Regions from separate parts of the Amorphus sp. 3PC139-8 genome, predicted to be linked through region 3. Evidence: riboswitches for the same ligand, from Rfam matches in the RefSeq annotation. Region 3 holds a riboswitch; each other region holds the start of a gene.

What was found. A riboswitch is a leader RNA that binds a small molecule or an ion and turns the genes downstream of it on or off. The one in region 3 is predicted to bind cobalamin.
Region 1: another riboswitch for cobalamin. It lies ahead of HNS03_RS23005 (TonB-dependent receptor plug domain-containing protein); the one in region 3 lies ahead of HNS03_RS13175 (DUF1636 family protein).
Region 2: another riboswitch for cobalamin. It lies ahead of metE (5-methyltetrahydropteroyltriglutamate--homocysteine S-methyltransferase); the one in region 3 lies ahead of HNS03_RS13175 (DUF1636 family protein).

The regions. Positions count from the first base shown of each region.
Region 1 covers NZ_JABJVY010000035.1:5,478-11,961, forward strand. The annotation lists gene HNS03_RS22990 (ABC transporter ATP-binding protein) at 1-117, opposite strand, end outside; gene HNS03_RS22995 (FecCD family ABC transporter permease) at 114-1,118, opposite strand; gene HNS03_RS23000 (ABC transporter substrate-binding protein) at 1,115-2,002, opposite strand; gene HNS03_RS23005 (TonB-dependent receptor plug domain-containing protein) at 2,002-3,939, opposite strand; cobalamin riboswitch at 4,092-4,294, opposite strand; gene HNS03_RS23010 (RNA polymerase sigma factor) at 4,603-5,178, shown strand; gene HNS03_RS23015 (FecR domain-containing protein) at 5,510-6,448, shown strand.
Region 2 covers NZ_JABJVY010000043.1:17,090-23,573, reverse strand. The annotation lists gene HNS03_RS24210 (acyl-CoA thioesterase) at 1-549, opposite strand, end outside; gene metE (5-methyltetrahydropteroyltriglutamate--homocysteine S-methyltransferase) at 546-2,846, opposite strand; cobalamin riboswitch at 2,966-3,234, opposite strand; partial or broken gene HNS03_RS24200 (IS5/IS1182 family transposase) at 3,593-3,727, opposite strand; partial or broken gene tnpB (IS66 family insertion sequence element accessory protein TnpB) at 3,764-4,069, opposite strand; partial or broken gene HNS03_RS24190 (transposase) at 4,066-4,413, opposite strand; gene HNS03_RS24185 (hypothetical protein) at 4,822-6,484, opposite strand, start outside.
Region 3 covers NZ_JABJVY010000012.1:98,453-104,936, forward strand. The annotation lists gene cobN (cobaltochelatase subunit CobN) at 1-1,609, opposite strand, end outside; gene cobW (cobalamin biosynthesis protein CobW) at 1,630-2,682, opposite strand; gene HNS03_RS13175 (DUF1636 family protein) at 2,679-3,092, opposite strand; cobalamin riboswitch at 3,234-3,438, opposite strand; gene cobO (cob(I)yrinic acid a,c-diamide adenosyltransferase) at 3,547-4,155, shown strand; gene HNS03_RS13185 (cobyric acid synthase) at 4,235-5,695, shown strand; gene cbiB (adenosylcobinamide-phosphate synthase CbiB) at 5,679-6,484, opposite strand, start outside.

The sequences.
Region 1 (6,484 bases), on a different contig from region 3:
CGCCCCGTTCGGACCGATGAGACCGACCAGCTCCCCCGGTCCCGCCGCAAAGCCCACGCGGTCCAGGATCGTCGTTCCGTTCAAACGGACCGTGATGTCGCGCGCCTCGATCCTCATCTCTCCAGCCTCCGGTAGCGCCAGACCAGCGAGAACAGGAAGGGCGCGCCGATGATCGCCGTCACGACGCCGAGCTGAAGCTCCGGGCGGCTCGGAATCAGCCGCACGGCGATGTCGGCGGCGAGCGTCAGCGAGGCCCCGCCGAGACCGCTTGCGAACAACAACCGTCCCGGACGATGGGCAACGAAAGGACGGAGCAGATGCGGCACGACCAGCCCCACGAAGCCGATCACGCCGGTGACCGCCGTCGCCGCGCCGACCGACAGCGCAACGCCACCGACAACGGCCGCGCGCACCCGGCGCATGCCGATGCCGAGGGTACGCGCCGTTTCTTCGCCGAGCGACAGGGCGTCGAGGGCCCGCGACGTCGACAGGAGCAGCATCCAGCCGACGATCATCGGAGCGATGGCGACCCAGACATGGGAGAAGCTGCGGTCGGCGAGCGAGCCCATCAGCCAGAACATAATCTCCATCGCCGCATAGGGGTTCGGCGCCAGATTGAGCGTCAGCGAGATCAACGCGCCGGCGAGGCTGTTGATGGCGACGCCTGCCAGGATCAGCGTCGTCGTGCTCATGCCGCGTCCGGCGACCGCGAACAGAAGCCCGCCCACGAGCAACGCGGCGACGATGCCGCCGAGCGGCAACAGCAGCGACGATGTGGCCGCGAGCCCGGAATAGAACACAACAACCGCGCCGAGTGCCGCCCCGCCGGAGACGCCGACCACGCCAGGCTCGGCGAGCGGGTTGCGCAGAAAGCCTTGCATGACGGCGCCCGACAGCCCCAGCGTGAAGCCAACGAGCAGACCGAGCAGCGCCCGCGGCAGCCGGAGCTCGACGAGCACGAGCGCGCCGATCGTTTCACGGCCGCCCAAGGCGTCGGCGCCGGCCGCCGGCAGGTCCAGCGGGGCATAGCCGATCGCGAGCGACAAGGCGAACAGGACCAGGGCAAGGCCGCCCAGCAAGGCGAGGAGCCACGGATAGCTCACCTCTGCACGCCTCATTGGCCGGCCCTCCGGTGGGTCTCGATCGTCTCGGCGGCTTGCCTCAGGAGTGCTAGCGCATCGACGAGCGCCGGCCCGGCGCAGGTCCACAGCCTGGGCGACAGGGACACCACCAGCGGGGCCTTGGGAAGCCTATCCAGGATCGGATGATGGAGGACCTCGTAGGCGAGCGCCGGCGAGGTTTCCTCGGCGTTGAGGATGAGCACATCGGGCTTAAGCCGGGCAAGCTGCTCCAGCGACAAGCGCCGATAGCGACCGAGATCCTGCTCGGCGCCGAGATTGCGCAGGCCCGCCGCCTCGATGACGGTATCCACCAGCGAGCCGGCACCCACCGTGAAGCCATTCGGCGCGAATACGACGGCGGTCGGCGCGTCGTCATCCGGCGTGGCCGGCCCGACGAACGCCCCGGCAATTTCCGCGACCATCGCCTCCGCCCGCTCCGACTGGCCGAGACGGTCTCCGAGCATCCGGATCTGAGCCTCGACCTCCGGCAGTGTGGTCGGGACCTCCAGTTCAAGAACCGGCTCGCCGACCCTGCGCAGGAAATCGACCGTCGTGCGGGTGGTGTAGCGGCCCGCCACCACGAGATCCGGCGACAGGCGCAGGATTTCCTCCGCCAGCCCATGGTTCGCCGGGTAGCGCGCCGCTTTGTCAGCCACGGTCGATTGGTCCGGGTTCTGGCCCAGATAGGTGACCGACACGATCTGGTCGGGATCCGCGAGCCGCAGCAGAAGTTCGTCGGCACATAGGTTCATCGAGACGACGCGCTCCGGCGCCGCCCGCTCATCGTCCGCCATCGACGCGGCCGGACCGGTCAAAATCCCGAGAAAGAGACCGGCGGCCGCGCACCCTACGACCGCCGAGAAAATGCGCGACACCGTCATCAGAAGGTCAGCTTGACACCGGCGTATGCGCTGATCCCCTCTTCGCCGTAGCCCCAAACGTCATAGTAATCCTCGTTCAGGATGTTGTTCACACGGCCATAGATCTGGGCATTTTCGTTGACATCGTAGGATGCCGCGAGGTTGACCAGCGTATAGGCATCCAGATCGACGACATAGGTCTGAGTGTAGCTTTGATTGTACACCCAGTCCTTCTGGACGCCGGTATAGTCGATGTTGAGGTTCACGTTCGCCCGGTCGTGCAGGAAGCGGTAGTTGATATCCAGGCTGGCGACGTTGCGCGGCCGGCGGACCAGCTCGGCACCGGTCGCATCGTGACCATCGGTGTAGGTGTAGGAAGCGCGCACCGTCAGCGGATCGATCGGATTCACCGACAGCCCAACCTCGACGCCGTCGATCTTCGAGGTGCCGGGCAGGTTGATGGAACTCTGCCCGGAGCCGGTGATCATGTCGGAGATCCGCTGGTTGAAATAGGTCACATCGACGCCGGCCCGCCCCGCGAACAATTGCTGGTCGACGCCGACATCCCAGCCGGTCGCCTCTTCGGGCTTGAGGTCCGGATTGCCGCTATAGGTGTTGGTGTAGCCGTAAAGCTCGAACATCGTCGGGTTCTTCACGCCGGTGCCGAACGAGCCGTGCAGCTTGGTGCCCGTCCGATCGATGAAATAGGCCGCTGTCGCCCGGTAAGTCGTGGAATCCTCGAAGATTTCGTTGACGTCGTGACGGATGCTGCCGGTCAGGTTCAAATTCTCAAACAGGCTGAGCTGATACTGGCCGACGAAGCCGGTGGAATTCACCGTGCGGTCGAACGAGGAATAGGCCGAGTCGGAGACCACGCCATCCTCTTCGTTCTGGACCGCGAAGGTCACCACGTGGCTCGCATCGAACACCTCCGGTGTGTTGAAGAACACGTTCGACTGGTAGTCGAACCGACGCGTCGAGCCTTCATAGGTGCTGGTCACGACGGTCGGAGCGAGATTGCGATACTTGGTGTCCGTCTTGGTGTAGCTGACGCCGGCGATCTGCTCCCAGTGGTGGTCGAACAGGCTGAGCCGGGCCTGGGCGCGCGAGTAGAGGTCGTCGCCGGTGGTGTCCTGCAGCGAATCCGTCGGCCCTGTATGGCCGTAAGCTGGCAGGTAGGTATCGGTGTCGGTGTCCGTCTTGGTGCTGGTGTAGCGGATCACGCCCGACATATCGAAATACTCGTTGGGGCTAAGGCTGCCTTTCGCGAACACGGTGCCGTTGCGATAGCCGTCCTTCTCCGTGTTGCCGAGATTTTCGCTGGCGACCGAGATCCCGTCGGTTTTGTAGCCCATTCCGCTCACGATGAAGTTGTACATCTCGCCGGCGCCGCTGATCGACGCATTCCCGTTGACCGTCCCGAACGAGCCACCCTCGAGCCGACCGGAGATATGGGTTCCCGGCTCGCCGGTCCGGGTCACGATGTTGATGACGCCGCCGACCGCGTCGGAGCCGTAGAGCGCGCTTTGGGGCCCCCTGAGGACCTCGATCCGCTCCACGTCGTCAGCGAGCAGCGTGGAAAAATCGAACTCCGAGCCGAAGGCAGGGTCATTCACCGGAACGCCGTCGATAAAAACCTTCGTCTGGTTGCCTTCCGATCCACGGATACGAACCTGGGTGAGCTGTCCGATCGGTCCCGTGCGGTTGACCGCCAGACCCGGTACTTGCCGCAGCGCGTCGGACACGAACTGGATCTTCTGCTCGCGCAGCTCCTCTCCGGTGATCACGGTGACCGCGCTGCCAACCTTGTCCAGCGACGTGGGCGCCAGGTTCGCCGTGACGGAGATCTCCGGCAGCGCGACCACCGAGGCGTCGCCGAGATCGGCATCCTGAGCATGCGCGGGCAGCGCAAGAAGGAACGGCGACAGCGAAACGGTGGCGCAGGCAACACGGCGCACGGCAGTACGCCGTCCACGAAGAGACGTCGGAAAAGATAACATGGCAGTCCTCGAGCGGCACACGGCCGGATGGCACGTCACCGCGATCGAGGCGGACCCATGCGAGGAACATGGAGACCGTACCCATCGAGACACCCCGCCCGATGTGACCGCGCGTGACCACGGCTGACGGCAGGTCTCCTGACTTGCGGGTCCTCGTCGCTCCGCTGCCTTCCCAGGATCATTTCGACCCCAGTGGCGTCCAACGCGGAGAACTCGCCGCTCACAGTTGCGGGGGCAGTCACGGAGTTGGCGCGCGTCGCCGCACCGTGTTCCCTATTGAGCCCGAAAGGGCACCGTCACGGTCAGGGATAAAGCGTCGCGGTCGGGAGTCAAGCCAGAGCAGAAGCATTCCAGTCCGACGTCCCCAACTTCGAAATCCTCAATTCCGGCCGAACAATTTGATCGACATTTCCTGCCCCGCCAGGAAATATAGAACTCGCATTTACTCTTTGCGATCTCCTAATAAACGCCGGTCCATATCCATGTTCGCATGACAAATTTTTAGTTATTACAAAGTGTATATTCTGATTGAACTTGCGTTAACTGTCGAAGAATTGCTATCGTTTGCGGACCCAGCTCGATCGAGTGGGCAATACTCATCATTTGGACGCCGGGGCGGACGTGGACGTCGCAGACGAGTATCAGTGCGAGCAAGGGGGCCAGGCGGCGCCGGTCGAGATCGATGCAGCCAGGGCGCTCTTGGATCAGGCGATCTCGGCCTACTATTCAGACCTTCACGCCGCGATCCGCCGGCGCGGAGCCGGCACGAGCCAAGCCACCGAGATTGTTCACGACCTCTATATTCAGCTCTCGCGCAAGCCGGAGCGCCTGGTCGGCAAGTCCTCGCTGCGGGCGTTCCTGATCCGGGCGGCGGTCAATCTGGGGATCGACCGGGCCCGGCGCGCCGCATTCGAGGCACGGCTGTTTGAATCCCTCGACATCTCCGTCCACGCGCCCACCATCGCTGCGCCGATCGAGACCCGGCTCGACCTGTCGCGCCGGCTGGCCGTCCTGCGCAAGGCGATCCTCGCGCTGCCCGCTCAGCGCCGCGACGTCTTCATCGCCCATCGCCTGGCCGGAATGGACAAGGATGAGATCGCCGAACAGCTCGGCATCACCCGCGGGCAGGTCAACCGCCACTTGCGCAAGGCGATGCTTCACTGCATGGAAAAAATAGACGAATTCGAAAACGGATAGGCCGCGTCGCCCTCTCCCATTCGTCTATCTCTAGAGGCTGTTATGGACTTGGAATAGAAGCTGCGTCGGGGAGAGCGGCGCGGACAACAGGAGAAAGGCGATCCGAATACTCTACCGTATTTGGGAGCCCTTCGACGCATTCGCCGTCCCTCTGTCCCCACCCCTTCGGACCGGTCGCTTTGTTTGCGCCGGTTCGTCGCCGATCTCGACCGTACTCCCGGTCCGCGCATCGATCGGCTCCTGCCGGAGCGAAGAAAACGGCAACGGCGCAGCCCCATTTGAAGTCCATAACAGCCTCCAAGATAGACCGAGACCAACGATGCCGCCGGCCGTGACATCCGAGAAACCGCACGATATCCGCGAACAGGCCATCGAGTGGCTGCTGCATCTGGAAGACGCAGATACGCCCGATGAAGATCGCCGCGCCTTCGAGGAGTGGCTGGGCCGCGATCCCGCCCACGCCGAGGCGTTCGAGAAGGCACGTCGGCTCTTCGGCGAATCGGCCGACGCGCTGAGAGAGAACCCCGAAGACACGCGCGCCGCGATCCGGAGAAAAGGCAACGGCCCGCTGCTGCCGGCCGTGCTGCTGGTCTGTCTCGTTCTGGCCGGCGGAATGTTCTTATGGGCCGATGGTCCGACCCGCCTTCAGGCCGATATCGTCTCCGGCGCGAACGAGAGCCCGATCCTCCGCTTAGGCGACGGCTCGACGGTTCAACTCGACGCAGGAAGCGCCGTCGCGGAGGACTTCACCACCGACGAACGGCGGATCCGACTTCTCAAAGGCCAGGCCTATTTCGAAGTCGCGCCCAATCGCGCGCGTCCGTTCGTCGTGCAGGTGGGCGACGAGCGTTTCGAAGCGGTCGGAACCGCCTTCGACGTCAACCGTACGGCAGGTCAGGCCGAAATAACGGTCACGGAAGGTAAGGTTCGGGTCCGCACCGGCGACGGAGCGGGCGTCGTCCTTTCGCCGCACATGCGCACTTCGGTGCGTGACGGCACCCTCGGGGCAGTCGAAACGGTTCCCGACGGCATGGAGACGCCCTGGCGCTCCGGCAGGCTCGTGTTCGAAGACAGGCCCTTGACTTGGGTCGTCGGCAACCTCGCCCGGCACCTGCCTGGCAAGGTTGTGATCGCTAACCCGGCACTCGGCGATCGGCGGATCACGGGGACGCTGGATCTTTCTGACCCGCACGCGGCCCTGAACGATCTCTCGACCGCCGTCGGCCTGCGCACTGTCCAGGCCGGAAGGCTTTTGACCGTCGTCTATTAGAGCATGTCCAGGCCAAGTGGACACCGGTCGGCCGTC
Region 2 (6,484 bases), on a different contig from region 3:
CACAACGGTCTTGCGGCAGTGCCGGGTCGCGGCGACGAAGGCCGCCTTGCCCATGGCCGCGAGCGCATTCCCACCATAGAGGCTGCCATAGTGGCTGGTCTGGTCGGGAAAGACGACGTCGCTCATGCCTTCGTCGTCTTCGGGTGCGCTGGCCCCATCCAGCGGCGGCAGAACGCCGCCCGGATCGGCCAGCCCGCCGACCGCGACCATGTTGAAGGTTCCGCCACCACAGCGCCAGCGATCGCCCGTCAGCGGCGCTTCGGCCAGAAGATCCACTTCGACCGCGAGGGACCTGCGACCGACCCTTACGATGTGACCGACGGCTTCGACGATATCGCCCACACGCGCGGGCTTGTCGAAGTCGACGGTTTCGCAGGAGGCGGTCACGAAATCGGCAGGCGCATGGCGGGAGGCCGCGATGAACGCGACCTTGTCCATGAAGGACAGCCCGACCCCGCCGAACAGGGTCTGATGATGATTGGTATCGCCCGGAAACACGATGTCGACCAGGCGCGAACGCCTGGTCGATGCCGGCTCGGCCGGCGTCATTCGGCGGCCTCGGCCGAGGCGCGGAAGGCGCGGGCCGTCTCGACCATCTTCTCCAGGGCCGGACGGACTTCCTCCCATTTCCGGGTCTTCAGCCCGCAGTCCGGATTGACCCAGATCTGCGCCGTATCCAGCCGGTCCGTCGCCTTGGCCAGCAGCTCCCGCATATCGGCGACAGTCGGCACCCGGGGCGAGTGGATGTCGTAGATCCCCGGCCCGATCTCGTTGGGATAGGCGTAGGCGGTAAACGCCTCCAGAAGCTCCATCTTCGAGCGCGAGGTCTCGATCGAGATCACGTCGGCATCCATGGCGCCGATCGCCTCGATGATGTCGTTGAACTCCGCGTAGCACATATGGGTGTGGATCTGGGTCGTGTCCGCGACACCGGAAGTCGAGAGCCGGAAGCACTCCACCGTCCAGTCCAGATAAGTCGGCCAGTCGGCCCGTCTGAGGGGTAGCCCTTCGCGCAGAGCCGGCTCGTCGACCTGGATGATGCGGATGCCGGCCTGTTCCAGATCCGTAACCTCGTCGCGCAGCGCAAGCGCGATCTGGCGGCAAACGTCGGAGCGGTCCATGTCGTCGCGCACGAACGACCACTGCAGCATGGTGACCGGGCCGGTCAGCATGCCCTTCATCGGGCGGTCGGTGAGCGACTGGGCGAAGCGGGCCCATTCGACGGTCATCGGCTCGGGACGCGAGACGTCGCCGAAAATGACGGGTGGACGGACGCAGCGTGACCCGTAGCTCTGCACCCACGCGTGCTTGGTGAAGGCGTAGCCGGCGAGCTTCTCGCCGAAATACTGGACCATGTCGTTGCGCTCGAACTCGCCGTGGACGAGCACGTCGATGCCGATCTCTTCCTGCCAGCGGATCGCGCTTTCGGTCTCCTTGCGGAGGAAGGCGACATACTCGGTCTCGGCCAATTCGCCCCGATTGTTGGCTGCACGGGCCTTTCGGACCTCGGTGGTCTGCGGGAAGGAGCCGATGGTGGTCGTCGGGAAAGACGGTAGTCCGAGGGAGGCCTGCTGCTTCTTGCGGCGCTCGGCAAACGGGCGCGCGCGACGTGCCATGTCCGGAGTGACCGCTGCGGCGCGCGCGGCAACGGCCCTGTCATGCACCCGGGGCGATGCAGCCCGTGCCTCCAGCGCCTTGGCTGCGGCTTCGATTTCGGGCGCAGCAGAGAGGCGTCCCGACCGCAGCGCTTTGCCGAGCGCGGCGAGTTCGTCCATCTTCTGCAGCGAGAAGGCGAGCCAGCTCTTCAGCTCTTCGTCGAGGGCGTCTTCCTGGTCCAGGTCCACAGGCACATGGAGCAGCGAGCAGGAGGGGGCGATCTCGATACGCGCCTTGCCGCGTTGAGCGACCACCGGCTCCACCCGATCCAGAATGTGGACCAGATCGGCCCGCCAGATGTTGCGGCCGTCGATCGCGCCGAGCGACAGAACCTGACCGGGGCGAAGCCCCTTCGCCACCGCATCGAGCTGATCCGGCGCACGCACCAGATCCACGTGCAGGCCCGCGACCGGCAGCGACAGCGCCGTCTCCAGATTGTCGCCGAGAGCACCGAAATAGGTGGTGAGCATGATCTTGAGCGAGGGAACCGCTTTCGCGAGCGCCTGGTAGGTCGCCCGGATCGCCTGCCGCGTCCCTTCGTCGAGATCAAGCACGAGGCACGGCTCGTCGATCTGCACCCAGTCCGCCCCGGCTTCGGCCAAACGGCCGAGCAGTTCGGCATAGACCGGCACCAGCCGATCGATCAGCGCGATCGGATCGAGGCCGCCGTCCATGCTCTTGCCGAGCGCCAAGAACGTCACCGGGCCGAGCAGCACCGGCCGCGTGTGATGGCCCAATGCCTTAGCCTCCTTGAACTCGTCGACCGGCTTGGCCGAGGCGAGCCGGAAGGTCTGATCGGGAGAGAACTCCGGCACCATGTAGTGGTAGTTGGTATCGAACCACTTGGTCATCTCCAGCGCCGGCACCTGCTCGTTGCCGCGCGCCATGGCGAAGTAGGTCGAAAGCGGCACCGCGCCGCCGTCCCAGCCGTATGCCTCCGGGATCGCGCCGACCATCACGGCGGTATCGAGCACGTGGTCGTAGAAAGTGAAGTCGTTCGACGGTATGCGATCGATCCCGCGGGCCTTCTGGCGTTCCCAGTTTTTGGCCCTGAGTTCGACCGCTGTTTCCTGCAGATCGGCTTCGGACAACTTGCCCGCCCAGTAGCTTTCCAGGGCGAATTTTAGCTCGCGCCGCGGGCCGATCCGCGGTGTGCCGAGCGTTGCGGTTGCAATGGAGTAAGTGGACATCGGCTTGGACCCCTTGTGATGTGAGGGGGCAAAGGCCGAGCGGATACGCAAGGGTAGGGACGCGGGCCGGAGGGCACGCGTCGTCGATGCCTAGCGACCCACCGGGACACCCCGCCCGAGGACGTTTCAGAGGTCGCGGCAGGTCTCCTGGCTCGCGGGTCGTCGCCTTAGTCCGGCCTTCCCGAAGCTCTTGCTTCAGTGGCTGCAGATCGGGGAGCCATTTCTTGCGGACCAAGCTGTTCGCCTGGTCGCAAAAGGCTCCGATCGGACGTCGGCTCGCCGCTCACAGTTGCGGGGGCAGCTCCGGTTTTGCCTGTCGGTCGGACAGGCGCACCGGATTCCCTCTTAGCTCCGACCGCCGACGGCGGCCGCAGAACCACGACGTTGGGAAGCTGCCCATATCCCCGGCGCCTGTCAAGAGGGATATAAAGACATGCTTATATCGTTACGCGGCGTTGTGTTGCGCGTTGGCTTGGCTAGCCTGCGTCCGCCTCCCCAGGAAGGCGGGGTTCACATTCAAAGCATTTCAGCGTCTTTCTTCGGGCTGGCCGCGACCGCCTGGAGTATGTGAGCCAACGCTTAGCAGGCTGTTGAATAAGGCCTACGTTTGGGGGCTCGGTCTTTTCCCGCAGCTTTCTTGGGATGATCTCGGGTGCTTTTTTGAGCGGTTCGGCGCCAATGGTGTTGGTCCCAGATGCGACGCGGCTTCGACGAGGAGGGCTGCTCCGATGGACCGGTGCCCCCGCTCATGCCGGTGGCGCGAGCAGCTTCGGCAGGCGGATGAGGTTGTAGGCCGCGGCCGCGAAGGTGAAGGCCCATCCGACCCGGTCGACGCCGCGCAGCTTCGGCCGGTCGAGCCCGGCCACCGCCTTCATCAGCCCGATACAGCCGGGCCGCCAGGTTCTCTGCGGCATGCGCCAATCGACGCCTTCGAGCAGATAGCCGAGCTGTTCCGGCGTGATCGTGACCACCCCGTCAACCGGCGGCGGCCAGAGGAAGCGGCCACGCTCCAGCCTCTTCGTGTACAAACACACGCCATGGCCATCATGCCAGATCACTTTCAATAGCTCACCGCGGCGACCGCGGAAGACGAACAGGTGCCCGTTGTGAGGATCGCGCTTCAGCGTCTCCTGAACCACCAGCGAAAAACCGGGAAAGCCTTTCCTCGTGTAGGTGTGGCCGGTCGCCAGCCATACCCGGACGGCACTCGGAACCGGGATCATCGCGGGCCCAAAAGATCGAAAACCCGACGCAGCACCTCCGTGTCGACAAGGCGGTCGACACGAACGCGGCGTCCACCGCCAAGCTCGATCTCGATAATGCCGGTCTTGCGCCGACGTCGCGGCGGGGCCGCTTTCGGTTCCTCAGTCACCGGAGCCATCGCCGCTTGCGGCACGATTTCCACCGGAAGCAGCTGGGGCGCCCGCTGAGGCTCGACACGTTCGCAATGCTCCTTGCGCCAGCGAAACAGCTGGCTGCCATGAATGCGCGCCCCACGCGCCGCCTCCGACGCTGCCACCCTAGGCTTCAAGGATGCCGCGACAATTCGCTCCTTATCTTCCCGCGACCAGCGGCCCGTCGCTCTACAGACGTGATCTCCTCAACTCTGGGCATCGTCATAAGGCTACTCCTAGGATTATCCCTAGGACTTCCAACGTCATCCCTCAGCCCGCAAGGTGGCCTTCACCGGAGGGGTACGCGCGGTGGCCCGTTTCCCTGTTATGGCTGGCAATCGCAGGCGTAGGTCCATGACTGGCCTGCCTTGGTCTTGCCGCGGCCGGGGCGATCACTGGGGCGGTGGTATCGACACTCTTTCCTGTTTTATTGCGGTGTGCTCTCGGGGTGTTGCAGGATCGCTATCTTTGCCCTCTTCCTCGCCGGCCTCCTCAAGCCCGTGGAGCTGTTGATGGGCAGGCTCTCGACCCGCCGTTTCCGGCCCTCGGGCGACACTGATGAGCCGGGAGGCCGAGGGCTCCTACTCTTCCTGTTTGTCCCGCCAGGCGCAGTAAGCGTTCCAGCAGTCCAGGAGCACGCCGATGGCGTTTCGACGATTGTAGTCCGACCCGCGGCCTTGCAGGAGCTGATTGCGCACTTTCAGGACCGGATTGTCCTTGGTCAGGTTTTCGCCGGTCTCGATCGCATTGAGAAAATCATCGGCGTAATCGGACCGTTCGGTCCAGGTGTAGTAGGTGATGAACGTCATCACCGCGGCGCTGGCGATCGGGTGCATCCGGCGCCCACGGGTGACGGACAATGCGAGCCCAGGATGACGTCGGATGATCTCGTCGATTTCAGACGCGCTGGGCTTGATCTGGGTCGCCTGCGCGCTGATTTCGTTTTCCACCCTCCACAGGATTCGTGCTGCGGCGAGGACGACGCGTTCGTCGACTTTTTCCGCCTCGAAGGTCACGCCGCTCGGAATGCCCTTCTTGGCATGGGTGTCATAGGTTGCGAAGGCCTCGTCGGGGACGTTGCGCACCACGAGAATGTCGATCGGCTGGTCGGCCTCGACTGCAGCGCGCAAACGATGCTGCCCATTGAGCAGCCGGCCTTGCTTGGAAAAGCAGATCGGCTGGGCGTTGAACATCCAGTTGCCCTGCGCGATGTCGCGGGCGATCATTTTGACATGGCTTTCCTGAATATTCCGGTTGCCGATATTGAATCGGGCCAGCCAATCGTCGGCCGTTTCCGGCGTGACCGTCATGGCCTCCATCTCATAGGGGTGCTGTTCGTCTTCAGCTTCCTGGCGAGAGCGCAGCGCCTCGACGAGCGGACCCTCGAGCACTTCTGAGCGTTTCTCGTTGATCTTGGCATCCCGAAGCCCCGGATAACCGGTAACGAGCGGGAGCCCCAGGTTCGGCGGAGAATTCAGGAGCTGCGCGCGATCCACGGGGGCGTTGGACCGTGCGGGAGCTCTGCGCGATGCGCGCGCCGACGTCGTCGACCCCTCCAGGGGGAGAGTCTGCTCCTCCTCGCCCTTTTTCCGCTTGGTCTTCGCCTTTCCGTACGTCGGCTTCCAGATGTACGATTTGTGCCGCTCGCCGCTGATCATGTCGTTGAAGGCGAGCACCGCCATGGCCAGGCTCTGGTTGTTCCCGAACGGAGTGCCCTGGTCACGGGCAATAGAAAGCTGATTGGCGAGGACGACGGCGGGCTCGTCGGCCGGGAACTCGTCCGGGTGGCGGAGAGCGAGAAGGAACCGCGTGAGCAGCTTCTTGTGGCCGGCCGACAGCGCCATGAAGACCAGGGCGTGCCGCGCCGTGGCACGCAACGCTGCGTCTGCATTTTCCGTCGAGATCTGCACGGCCTCGCGCAGCAGGGGGTTGGTGTCGATCACGCGATCGAAACGCGTCCATCCGATCTGGAGATCGCGGACCCCCAATACGCCGTTCTCGATGCGGATCATCTTCGCGGCCAGCCTCTGGAGCGGGCCCGGGTTCCGTTCTCCGCGAGACTCCAGCACTCCGACATAGGACCGGCGCCGGTGCTGATCCATCGTGTGCATCGTGTCGTCGCGCACGCCGTAGGCGACGAGTGTCTTGATCGGCGTCTCTGACCGAACGACCGCGTGGAGCCGCTGGATACCGTCGAGCACGGCGCCCTCGTTCGACAGCACGATCGGCATGCCGTTGAAAATC
Region 3 (6,484 bases):
TGCCGGCTTCCACGGAGGGGAAGCGGAAGACGCCGTCTGTGCAGGCCGGGTCGGTCGCCGGATCGCCCCAGCGGGCGGAGAGCGCATCGCGGAGGCTGGCGGGCAGCGTGTCGAGCCAGGCGCGATAGGCATCGAGGGGAATGGTGAGCCTTGCGCCTTCAGGTTGGTTTCTCGGCTCGGAAGTCAGACGGGCCATCAGCTCCTGGCCGTCGAACCCACGCGCCGTCACGTAGCCGGCCTCGGCCAGATCGTCGAGAATCCGGCAGGTGGAGGCGGGGGTATCGAGACCGACGGCGAAACCGGCCCGTCCAGCGCGGGCGGGATAGTCGGAGAGTACGATCGCGATCCGCCGATCGCTCCTGGGTGTCCGCCGCAGCCGGACCCAGCCCGCCGCCTGGTTGGCGAGTGCGGCGATGCCGTCGTTATAGGGCACTGGAATGCGCCGCGCGAAGGCGAGCGTGGGGTCCTCCTCCGTCTCTTCGCGGAAGGAGATCGGAAAGCCGGAGATGCGTCCGTCGAATTCCGGCAGCGCCACCTGCATGGCGAGGTCGGCGGCCGCCAGTCCCCGGTCGGAGGCCTCCCAGGCTTCCTGTCGGCTTCCCGAGGGAGTGGCCTGCAGAATTGGACAGTCGGCCCGGTCCAGCACGAAGTCGCCGTCCTGGCGGGCGGAAAAGGCGGTGGTGGAGACGATGACGTCCGGCTTTGCGCGGGCCAGAAGCGTACCGAGCGGGCCGGTCGCCCGGTCGTCCTTCAGGCTGGTCACGCCGAGCACGAGGGGCGCGAGGCCGCGTGCGTCCAAAGCCGTGATCATGGTGGCAAGCGGTGCCGTCTCGCCGGCCAGGATAGCCGAGCGATATGCAATCACCAGGGCGAGGGGTTGCCGACGCTCCTGGTCTTGCTGAGTTTCGGATTGGGGGGCGGCATTTCCCTTTTCTCCGCTCATTCCCCCGAAAGCGGGAATCCATGGCGCAGACGCCTCAAGATCCGGGATTTCCCCATGGACTCCCGCTTTCGCGAGAGTGAGCAGAGGATGGGGCAGGGCCAGCGGATCGAAAATCCCCTGCACTGGGTCCCAGGCGAAGAAGGGCGGGACATCCTCCGGAGCGGTCGCCGCGACATCCCAACCGATTTCTCGGGCAAGAAAGCCCAACAGCCCGCGCATGTTGCTGGTGCCGCCGGCGTCGAAATAGGCGGTGATCCGCTGCCGGGTCTCCTCGCTCACCGTGCAATGATCGTCGAGGCGCGGGTCGGCGCGTCCGTCGCCGGGAATCACGGCAAGCGAAATGCCGTGCGCACGGCAGGCGGCCGCCGTGGCTTCCACGCCGTAGCGCCAATAGTCCAGCCCGCCCAGGCAACGCACCAGCACGATGCGCGCCTTGGACAGCGTCTTGTCGATGTAGAAATCGACCGACAGCGGATGCCGCAGCCGCCTCAGGCTCGCCAGACGGAGCGTCGGCAGCGCAGCGTGATCCGCCTCGTAAGCCGTCGCGATCGCGGCTAGGTCGGATTCGGCGAACGACAGCACCACGATCTCTCCCGGCGGCTGGCCGAGATCGACGGCGGTGTCGCCGTCGTCCAGGCTGACGCTCGTGACCGGGAGGAGATGCATATCGATCCGCGCCCTGCCGCCTACGCGCTCAGCGCGGCGTCGGCCGCAAGCGCGCGCTTGACGCTGTTTAGATCGAAGCCTTTCAGGCCAATCACGACCAGATGGCCCTCGCGCACCTCGCCCGGTTTCCACGGCCGGTCGAAATGATGTGCCACGCGGCGGCCCACGCCCTGGATGACGAGGCGCATCGGCTTGCCGTCCACCGGCACGAAGCCCTTGATCCGCAGCACGCCGTCGGCTTCGGCCGCTTGCGCCACCTGGGCAATCAGGGCTTCCGGGCTTTCAACCGATGCGACGGAGACGGCCACCGTCTCGAAGTCGTCGTGGTCGTGGTCCTCTTCGCCGTCGTGATGGGTGCGGCGGGCGTCGAGATCGTCTTCAACGGCGGCGCCGAGGCCGAGCAGGAGCGTCGGATCGACCTTGCCGTGGGCCGTTTCCACGATCTTTACCGCGCGCGGCAGGTGATCCTCGATCTCGGTTCGGGCCTTGGCCTTCTGGGCGTCGTCCATCAGGTCGGCCTTGTTCATCAAGATCATGTCGGCGCACAAGATCTGATCCTCGAACACCTCCTCCAGCGGGTTGTCGTGATCGACCGACTGGTCGCGCTCGCGCTGGGCGGCAAGCGCTTCTTCGTCATCGACGAACATACCGTCGGCGACGGCCGGACCTTCCACCACCGCGATCACGCCGTCGACGGTGACGCGCGACTTGATCTGCGGCCAGTTGAAGGCCGTCACCAGTGGCTTCGGCAGCGCCAGACCGGAGGTTTCGATCAGGATGTGGTCCGGCGGCGTCTCCCAGGAGAGGATCGTGTCCAGCGCGGGTAGGAAGTCGTCGGCCACGGTGCAGCAGATGCAGCCATTCGGCAGCTCCACCACCTGGCCGTCGCCGCAGCCTTCGATGCCGCAGCCTTCCAGGAACGAGCCGTCGAAGCCGACATCGCCGAACTCGTTGACGAGGATCGCGATGCGCGCGCCGTCGGCATGCTCCAGTACGTGGCGAACGAGGGTCGTCTTGCCGGCCCCAAGGAAGCCGGTGACGATGGTGCAGGGGATCTTGGCAAAGCCGGTCATCTCTGGCTCCCGGAGCTGAATGGGGGAATGCGGGCGACGACGCCCTTTTTGAATTCGGTGGGACGCTGGCGCCAGGGCACGATGCCGTCCGCCGTGTCGGCGTAGAGGCCGACTCCGGCGAGGATGGTGTCGGCAGAGACGTCTGCGTCAAGATCGCCGTAGACATAGGTCCAGCGATCGGGACCGGAGACCGCGATGGTACATGGCCGCTTGCAGACCGAAAGGCAGGTCACCGCTTCAAGGGCGATCCGGCAGGATAGCTGCGCGTCCTCGGCCAGCCGTTCGGCGAGCGCCTGGTGCAGGCGCGCACCCGGCCGTTCCGGATCGTCCGCCGATACACCGGCCTCGCGGCAGGTGGTGCAGACCATCAGACGAATCGGCGCTTCGGTGTCTGGGGTCGGTGCCGTCATCAAGTGCCACCGGCCAGGGATTTCGGAAACGTCATCATCACTCCGTCCTTCGCAGCCCGGAGTCCGGGCGACACTTCTACGGACGGAGCGGAGCGAGGGCCCCGGCACTGCGCGATCGCGTACACCCCGACGGATCGGCCCATAGAAGCGAACGGCGACGGCAGGTCTCCTGGCTTGCGGGCCATCGCGCTTCCACCAGCCTTCCCGGAGGTCCATCTCCAGTGGCGTGTCGGGTGGAAGTGAGCCCGCCTACAGTTGCGGGGGCAGCCACGGTTTTGGACCGGAAAGTCCGCACCGCGTTCCCTTTTCACCCCGTTGCCGGGGCACCGTCGCAGACCGTGATGGTTATCGCCGGGGCCGGCCGGATGCAAGGTCGCTCAGCGAAAGGGGCCTTTCCGCAGGTGCTCCCCCGCTCTAGGCTCGCGCCGATTTCGTGGAAGGAGGACCAAACGCCGTGACCGAGACCGACGCCGCCGAGCGTCATCGCCAGAAGATGCAGAAGCGCAAGGAAGTGCAGGACCGAGAGGTCGCCTCCAAGACCATCGAAAAGGGACTGCTGATCGTGAACACCGGCCCGGGCAAGGGCAAGTCGACGGCGGCCATGGGGCTGATTCTGCGCGCGCTCGGTCATGACTGGAAGGTGGGCGTGGTCCAGTTCATCAAGGGGGGCTGGGAAACCGGGGAGAAGGCTGCATTCGCCCGATTCGGCGATCAGATCGCCTGGCACACCATGGGTGAGGGCTTCACCTGGGAGACCCAGGACCGCGAGCGCGATGTGGCGGCCGCGAAGGCAGCCTGGGCGCAGGCGGAAGCGCTGATGGAGGATCCGGAGATCCGGCTTTTGGTGCTGGACGAACTCAACATCGCGCTGCGCTACGATTATCTGCCGCTGGACCAGGTGGTGGCGCGTCTCGCCGACCGCCGGCCGGACCTGCACGTCGTGGTGACTGGGCGCAACGCCAAGCCGGAGCTGATCGAGGTCGCCGACTTGGTGACTGAGATGACGCTCGTTAAGCATCATTTCGCCGCCGGCGTGAAGGCGCAGGAAGGCATCGAGTTCTGATGGGTCGCGCGCTGAGCTGGATCAAGTTTGTCTCCGCTCACGCCAGTTCGCTTCGCTCACGGCTGCGCGGATGCCGCCCATGACCCGCGCCTTCATGGTCCAGGGGACCGGCTCGAATGTCGGCAAATCGCTACTGGTGGCCGGCTTCTGCCGGCTCTTTGCGCGCCGGGGGCTGAGGGTCCGGCCGTTCAAACCCCAAAACATGTCCAACAACGCGGCCGTGACCGAAGATGGCGGCGAGATTGGTCGTGCCCAGGCACTCCAAGCCCGCGCCGCCGGTGTGCCGCTGTCGGTTCACATGAACCCGGTGCTGTTGAAGCCTCAAAGCGAGATCGGGGCTCAGGTGGTGGTGCAGGGCAAGGTGGTGGGCACCGCGCGGGCGCGGGAATTCCAGGATTGGAAACCGCGCCTGATGGCGGCGGTCAAAGAGAGCTTCGATCGGCTTGGCGGCGAGGCCGATCTCGTCATCGTGGAAGGCGCCGGCTCCGCCTCCGAAGTGAATTTGCGCAAGGGCGACATCGCCAACATGGGATTTGCCCGGGCAACCGGCACCCCGGTGGTGTTGGTCGGCGATATCGATCGGGGCGGGGTGATTGCGAGCCTGGTCGGCACCAAGACGGTGCTCGACCCGGACGACGCGGCGATGATCCGTGGTTTCCTGGTCAACCGCTTTCGGGGCGATCCGGGGCTGTTCGCCGACGGCATGGCCTTCGTTGCCGAACGCACCGGCTGGCCGGCGCTGGGACTGATTCCGCATTTCGAGGAGGCGCGGCGGTTGCCGGCGGAGGACATTCTGGGGCTCGCCGGGTCGGACGCTCGTGCAGGCGCGGTTGTGATCGCCGTCCCGGTCACGCCGCGAATCTCCAATTTCGACGATCTCGATCCCCTGCGCGAAGAGCCGGGGGTAGAGGTTCGCCTGATCCATCCCGGCACGCCGATCCCCGCCGAGGCGACGCTGGTGCTGTTGCCGGGCTCCAAGGCCACCATTGACGACCTCGAATTTCTGCGCCGCGAAGGCTGGGATATCGATATCGCCGCCCACGTCCGCCGTGGCGGGCGGGTGATGGGCCTGTGTGGCGGCTATCAGATGCTGGGGCGCGTTATCGACGATCCCGAAGGGCTGGAAGGCTCGCCCCGCCGGGTCGAAGGGCTCGGCCTTCTGGACGTGGAAACCCGGATGGGTGGCGACAAGCGGCTGGTCGCGGCGAGCGGGCGGCTGGCAGGTTCCGAGGTTCCGGTCGTCGGCTACGAGATGCATCTAGGCGTGAGCCAGGGCCCGGACACGGCCCGGCCGTTCGCGACGCTTGCGGGTGGGGCGACGGACGGCGCCGTCTCCCGCGATGGCCGCGTGGTGGGCACCTATCTCCATGGGCTGTTTTCGGGGGCGGAGATGCGCCGCCAGCTGCTGGAGACGATCGCGGCGCGAACCAGCGATCTCGACTACGAGCAAATGGTCGACGACGTCCTCGACCGACTGGCCGAGCATCTGGAGGCCCACGTGGACGCCGATCGGCTGTTGGAGATCAGCTCAGGACAGTGAGCGCGAGGGCGAGGGCGCCGGCGGCGAGCGCCCACAAAAGGCCACACGCTGTCCGGTAGAGCCGGAGCGCGCGGCGGATGTCGGCCGCTGTGGCCTCGGCGCGGCCGTTGCCCATATAGGCGTCCTCCACCAGCGTTGCGCCATAGGTGCGCGGGCCGGCCAGCCGCAGGCCCAGCGCGCCGGCGACTGCCGCTTCCGGCCAGCCGGCGTTGGGTGAGCGGTGGTGACGGGCGTCCCGGCGCACGGCCTGCCAGGCGTCCCGTGCTGATTCCCCGGAAAGTGTGGCGGCGCCGGCGATCAGCAGCGCCGTCAGGCGCGAGGCCGGCAGGTTGACGAGATCGTCCAACCGGGCGGCCGCCCATCCGAACGCTGCGTGGCGCGGCGTACGGTGGCCGATCATCGAATCGGCGGTGTTGATCGCCTTGTAGGCCGCCGCCCCCGGCAGGCCGGCGACGCCGGCCCAGAAGGCGGGCGCGACGACGCCGTCGGAGAAATTTTCAGCAAGGCTTTCGATCGCCGCCCGACAGACGGCGGCCTCGTCCAGCGTGTTCGGATTGCGTCCGACGATCATGGCGACGGCGCGCCGGCCACCGGCGAGCCCCTCCGTTTCAAGGCCGGTGGCGACCGCCGCGACATGGGTGAACAGGCTGCGCTGAGCGATCAGAGTGGAGGTCAGCACGCCGGTCACAACCAGCCCGATAGTGCCGAGAAAGCCGAGCGCCCAGTTGAGCGCGGCTGTCACCGCCAGCGTTGCGGCAAGGAGCAGCGCGAGCGCGACAATCCCAAAGG